2 regions of the Pantoea sp. C2G6 genome follow, and region 2 is predicted to be linked to the other one. Evidence: predicted binding sites of a transcription regulator. Region 2 holds the regulator's gene; the other holds the start of a gene.
The links. Region 2 encodes Fur, which represses iron uptake genes when iron is present. Its sites were predicted from a motif close to ATAATAATGAGAACNACTATCAA; they were not measured.
Positions count from the first base shown of each region.

Region 1: a site for Fur is predicted at 2,019-2,041, ahead of ACCW71_RS01920 (TonB-dependent siderophore receptor). Genes of this name have one in related genera too.

Region 1 covers NZ_JBGMNJ010000001.1:398,872-402,257, reverse strand. The annotation lists gene treA (alpha,alpha-trehalase TreA) at 212-1,894, shown strand; gene ACCW71_RS01920 (TonB-dependent siderophore receptor) at 2,087-3,386, shown strand, end outside.
Region 2 covers NZ_JBGMNJ010000020.1:10,407-13,792, forward strand. The annotation lists gene glnS (glutamine--tRNA ligase) at 1-660, shown strand, start outside; gene ACCW71_RS19195 (hypothetical protein) at 894-1,289, shown strand; gene fur (ferric iron uptake transcriptional regulator) at 1,359-1,802, opposite strand; gene fldA (flavodoxin FldA) at 2,162-2,692, opposite strand; gene ybfE (LexA regulated protein) at 2,825-3,100, opposite strand; gene ybfF (esterase) at 3,268-3,386, opposite strand, start outside.

The DNA.
Region 1 (3,386 bases), on a different contig from region 2:
GCTGCTCTCCTTTTTTTTGCTTCAGCGTCGGGGAAAAGTGGAGGGAGAGCAAGAAAAAACCCGCCAGGCCTGACGAATTTTTCCATAAAAATAATTCCCGTGGCTTCACATTTCCGGCTCGCCTCAGGGTGAAGTGGTCAGATAAGGTCTAAAGTTGGTCCTGTGGTCAATGCGTTACGTGCGGCCGCGTTTCGGACAAGGAGAAAAACCGATGACAAAATTTGAGGTAAACGCCGCTGACCGGCGTCAGCGTTATGCGCCCCTTCTGCTCACCTTACTGCTGAGTGTGCCCGCTTTCACCGCCCATGCCGACGAGACCCGCATGCTGAATAATCAGCCGCAGCCGCCGGATGTACGTTTAGGACCGCTATTTAATGCCGTGCAGCAGGCGAAGTTCTATCCCGATCAAAAAACCTTTGCGGATGCGGTGCCTAAATTCGATCCCGCCTCCATTCTTGCCGACTGGCAGATGCAGAAGAAACAGCGCAATTTCGATCTGAAACGCTTTGTCGATGCCAACTTTACCCTGCCTAAAGCGGGCGACAAATATGTGCCACCGGCCGGACAGAATCTGCGTGACCACATTGATGGCCTGTGGCCGGTGCTGACCCGCACCGCCAGCAGCGCCGGCCAGTATGATTCGCTGCTGCCGCTCCCCAAACCCTATGTGGTGCCGGGTGGTCGCTTCCGCGAAATCTACTACTGGGACAGCTACTTCACCATGCTGGGTCTGGCGGAGAGCGGACACTGGGATAAGGTGCAGGATATGGTGGATAACTTCGCCTCCCTGCTCGACCGCTACGGTCACATCCCCAACGGCAACCGCAGCTACTACCTGAGCCGTTCCCAGCCGCCCTTCTTTAGCATGATGGTCGATCTGCTGGCGACGCACGACGATGGCAAGGCTTACACCCGCTATCTGCCGCAGTTGCAGAAAGAGTATGACTACTGGATGGCGGACAGCGACAGCGTCGCCGCCGGATCAGCCAGCAAGCGGGTCATCAAACTGGCCGATGGCACCCTGCTCAACCGCTACTGGGATGCGCGCGACGTGCCGCGAACCGAGTCATGGATGGATGACATCGCCACCGCACAGAAAGCGCCACAGCGTAATAAAGCCGAACTCTACCGCGAGCTGCGTTCTGGTGCGGCGTCGGGCTGGGATTTCAGCTCACGCTGGTTTACCGATGCGCATAACCTGGCGACCATCCGCACCACCCAGCTCGCCCCGGTGGACCTCAACAGCCTGCTGTTCCATCTGGAGCAGACGCTGTCGAAAGGCTACCAGATGAATAAGCAGCAGGATCGGGCGAAGCAGTTTGCCGATCGCGCGGAGAAGCGCCAGGCGGCGATTAACCGCTATCTGTGGGACAGCAAACAGAACTGGTACGCCGACTACGACTGGCAGAAAAAGCAGGTCCATCCGCAGCTGACGGCGGCCACCCTGTTTCCGCTCTACCTGCGGGTCGCCAGCGATAAGCAGGCGGAAAGCACCGCCCGCGCGGTGGAGAAACAGCTGCTGAAACCGGGCGGTCTGGTGACCACCACGGTGAATAACGGCCAGCAGTGGGACGCGCCTAACGGCTGGGCCCCGCTGCAATGGGTGGCGGTTGAGGGACTGGAGCACTACAACCAGCCGAAACTGGCGAAAGAGGTCGGGCTGCGCTTCCTGCAGAACGTGCAGAGCACCTACGACCGCGAGCATAAGCTGGTGGAAAAATATGTGGTGGAAGGCAAAAACCTCGGTGGTGGCGGCGGCGGTGAATACCCGCTCCAGGATGGTTTTGGCTGGACCAACGGCGTCACCCTGAAGCTGCTGGACAAGTATTGCCCGAAAGAGAAAACCTGTAACAGCGCCCACGATATTCCGCAGGCGTCTGCCTCTCAACCCTGATCCACTCGGGATACCGCTGGCCTTGCCGGTGGTATCCCCCCACCTGACTCAGCGAATTTTACTTGACCTTCTTTCATCAACAGGCAAAATTGCAGCGAATTTATAAACGGTAATAATTCTCAATATGATAATGAGATTACCTATCATTAATTTTTCCAACCTGCCTGAGCCTTTGCTATGAAAGGAATTTCAATGAAACTGCCATTGCCGCTGAAAGGTTATTTTCCCCTCTGTACGCTGGCGCTGACCGCGCCGGTCCTGAGCTTTGCCGCCGATGATATGGTGGTCACGGCCCAGCCCACGGAAACCGCTGCATCCCCGACCCAGGGTTATCTGGCGACCACCAGCCAGGGCGCGACCAAAAGCGATCGTCCGCTGGTGACCACGCCCCAGTCGGTGTCGGTGGTGACCCGCCAGCAGATGCAGGATCAGGGCGCGCTGACGCTGAATCAGGCACTGGGCTACAGCGCCGGCGTCTTTACCAACTTCGGCGGTGCCGCCACCCGTTACGACACGGTCGCCCTGCGCGGCTTCCACGGCGGTGATGTGGATAACACCTTCCTCGACGGGATGCGGGTTATGAGCGACGGCGGCAGTTTCAACGTATTGCAGGTCGACAACGCCTTCCTGGAGCGAATTGATGTGATCAAAGGCCCCTCGTCAGCGCTCTATGGTCAGACGGTGCCCGGCGGGCTGGTCAATATGGTGACCAAACGCCCGCAGTTCAGTGAAGAAGGACATATTGAGGTGCAGGCGGGCAGCAACGCCACCACCGGCACGATGTTTGACTACACCAACGCGATTAACAACCAGTGGGCGTTTCGTCTCACCGGCGTGACCCGCAACAGCGATACCCAGTACGATCACACCCGGGAAGAGAAATATGCGCTGATGCCACAGCTGATGTGGCAGCCGGACGAAGATACCCAGCTGATCCTCAAAGCCTATCTGCAAAAAGATCCCTCCGGCGGCTATCACGGTTCGGTTCCCGGTGACGGCAGCATCACCGAACATAACGGCTATAAGCTGAGCAACGGCTTTTACGAAGGCAACAGCAACCTCGACCAGTTCAAGCGTCGCGAGCAGATCTACAGTTTCGATTTCACCCATCGCTTTAACGACGTCTGGTCTTTCGCCTCAACCGGCAGCTACAGCCACTCCGATGTCGATCTCGATCAGGTCTATCAGATTGGCTGGGATGCGGTTAACCCCGACCTGCTGAACCGCTACTACTCGGGCGAACGTTCTTCGCTGGCCGCCTGGTCCACCGATAACCGCTTACAGGCGGAGTTTGCCACCGGCGAGCTGGAGCATCGCGTGACCCTGGGGGCGGAGTATCACCGCTATAAGAATGAAATCAGCGCCGCAGGCGGCATGGCCACGCAGCTTAATGCCGTCACCGGCGAGCAGGTGGGTGACATGCCAGCCTACAGCTGGGCGGACAAAACCCGTCGCTACTACCAGACCGGCCTCTATTTGCAGGATGAGATGA
Region 2 (3,386 bases):
AACGAGAACGCGCCACGCGCGATGGCCGTGCTGGACCCGCTGAAAGTGGTGATCGAGAACCTGCCAGCAGGCCACAGCGAAATCGTCACCATGCCGAACCATCCTGGTAAGCCGGAGATGGGCACGCGCGAAGTGCCGTTCAGCCGTGAGATCTGGATCGACCGTGCCGATTTCCGTGAAGAGGCGAACAAGCAATATAAGCGTCTGGTGCTGGGCAAAGAAGTGCGCCTGCGCAACGCCTATGTGATCCGCGCTGAACGGGTGGCAAAAGATGAAGCGGGCAACATTACCTGCATCTACTGCACCAGCGACGTGGATACGCTGAGCAAAGATCCAGCCGATGGCCGCAAGGTGAAAGGAGTGATCCACTGGGTCTCTGCGGATCACGCGCAGCCAGCCGAATTCCGCTTATACGATCGTCTGTTCAGCGTGCCGAATCCGGGCGCGGCAGAGGACTTCCTCGCGGTGATCAATCCTGACTCCCTGACCATCAAACAGGGCTTTGTGGAACCTGGTCTGCGTGACGCCGAGCCGTCTGTGCCATTCCAGTTTGAGCGTGAAGGCTACTTCTGCGCCGACAGCGTCTATTCAAAACCGTCACAGCTGGTGTTTAACCGCACCGTTGGTCTGCGGGATACCTGGACCAAAACCGGCGAATAATATTTTTCGCTGACCTCACAAAATGACAAAAGGGCGACTGTTCGCCCTTTTTTATTGGCCCGATTTCAGCCATCACCGACATTTATACTGCCCTCGATTCTGCACTATCAATCTGCCGCCGTGAGAGAAATCTGAGTTTAAAAAAATTAATCAATTTCCGGGTGTGAATTAACAGCTTTCAGGTAGGCTATGCGCTCTCAGACGTTGCCCCGCGAGTTACAGAAGGAAAAAAAATGACAGTTCTCGCCCAGGAAGCCAGACACAGTGTCGTCGTATTACATCAGCTCATTGAACGTATTTTTAATCAGCCCGCCGGTTCAGACGACAGTTTTCAGCTGCTGATGTCCTACTTTCACCCCGAATTTCGCATGGTTACCCCAAAAGGGAAAGAGTACAACCTGAACGAAGTGGAAGATCTTTTTCGCCAGTTGCAGGGGCAGCGTGAGGGAATGCGCATCGCCACCTGTGAACATGTGATCCTCTCTCATCATGAAAATGAGATCACCGTTCAGTATCGTGAAATGCAGATGATGGACGGTGACAACCAGAGCCGGATCTCGCTGGCTATTCTGGATTGCAGCAGCTCGATTCCGCGCTGGCGTTATCTGCACGAAACGCTGGTTGCCTGAGGTTGTGACGAAAAATTGACGAAAAAAAACCGGCCACAGGCCGGTTTTTCTGTTTCAGGCTGCCCAGGTTTACTGGTCGTGCAGCGTTTCATCTTCACGGCAGTCGCCCAGCGCACAGTGTCCATAGAGATAGAGGCTGTGGTTAGTCAGTTTGATACCGTGACGGGTGGCGATTTCACGCTGGCGCGTTTCAATCGACTCGTCACTGAATTCGATAACTTTGCCGCAGTCGAGGCAGATCAGATGATCATGATGATGCTGCTGCGTCAGCTCAAAGACGGACTTGCCACCTTCGAAGTTGTGACGGGTCACGATACCGGCATCATCAAACTGGTTCAGGACGCGGTAAACGGTAGCCAGACCAATCTCTTCGCCGATGTCGATCAGGCGTTTGTACAAATCTTCCGCACTGACGTGATGGCACTCAGGTTCCTGAAGCACTTCCAGAATTTTTAGTCTGGGCAGCGTGACTTTCAGGCCAGCCTTCTTTAATGCGGTATTGTTGTCAGTCATGCGGATTTTGTCCTGTTACTAATATTCACTTTTGTGGCTTGTCGCCTTGAATGTCGATCTGTCTATATCAATTCTCATTTGCGTCTCATTATAGAACTGAAGCGGTGAAATGAAAACTCAACGGGCGTGCCAGAATCATCCTGTGTCAGGGAGAAGGTCACCGGACCGGCGAGGATTCTGACCGTTATCTATTAACATTTCGCTTAGCTCTATCTGTTGCCAGAGAAAATAAGCGGAAGATCGATGCGGGTATTCTACAGGTTAAACGGAGAAAGTTAAAAAAATGTGGCTATTATTTCTATAGGAAATTCCGTTGCCTCAATGTGAGCTGGCGCTCACATTGAGTCGGAGAGGGTCGATCAGGCTTCGAGGATCTCTTTCAGCTGCAATTCATCAAAAATCTGCTTAACCCACTGTTCAACACGCGCATTGGTCAGCTCAGGCTGACGATCTTCATCAATCGCCAGGCCGAGGAAGTGGGTATCATCAGCCAGGCCTTTCGAGGCTTCGAAGTGATAGCCTTCAGTTGGCCAGTGTCCGACAATCACCGCGCCGTGCGGCTCGATAATGTCGCGGATGGTGCCCATCGCGTCACAGAAATATTCTGCGTAATCTTCCTGGTCGCCACAGCCAAACAGGGCAACCAGTTTGCCGTTGAAATCGATCTCTTCCAGCGTCGGGAAAAAGTCATCCCAGTCGCACTGCGCTTCCCCGTAGTACCAGGTCGGAATACCCAGCAGCAGGATGTCAAACGCTTCCAGATCTTCTTTTGTGCTCTTCGCGATGTCGTGCACTTCCGCAACGTCTTTACCCAGCTGTTTCTGGATCATTTTTGCAATATTTTCGGTGTTGCCGGTATCGCTGCCGAAGAAGATGCCTACGAGTGCCATGAGTAAAATAACCTCTTAAATCCTGATGATGAGATGTGTGCCGCAGCACATTTCAGCGAATAATAGCAGACGAGGCAAACCCGCGGAACGGTTAAAGCCTCGACATTTGCTCCTGCGTGCGATCTGCCCGCGTTAATCCAGTTTGAGCTGAGCCAGCAGCATCTGTTCAATCAATTCGCTGCGGCTGAGATTGCGCTGTTCTGCCAGCGTATTGAGTGCCTCGACGGCTTCACTGTTCATTTTCAGTTCGACACGGCGAAGTCCGCGTCCTTTGTCACGTTTCAGTTGATTGCGCTTATTGATACGCAGCTGTTCATCACGCGAAAGCGGACTGGTTTTGGGTCGACCCGGACGGCGCTCATCAGCAAACAGATCGAGCGTCGTGCGGTCAGTGTGTTCTTTTGCCATGGCTTAGTAAAACTGAATGGGTGCGGGTGTCGGAGACTCACGCGCAGATTATAAATTATGGGCCGTTGCCGCAGCACAACTGACCCGCGGCAAAATTTTAGCGCGCCATCATACTTCACGCTCACCGCAGACGCCAATCCTAAACCCTGGGTGCCAGGTATTTGCTTTTAAAGCGCAAAAAAGCGACGGACGCTGCGCAAAACCGCGTCAGGTTTCTCGGCATGCACCCAATGACCCGCGCCACCAATCACATGCGCCTGGGCCGCCGGAAACTGTTGCAGCAGCG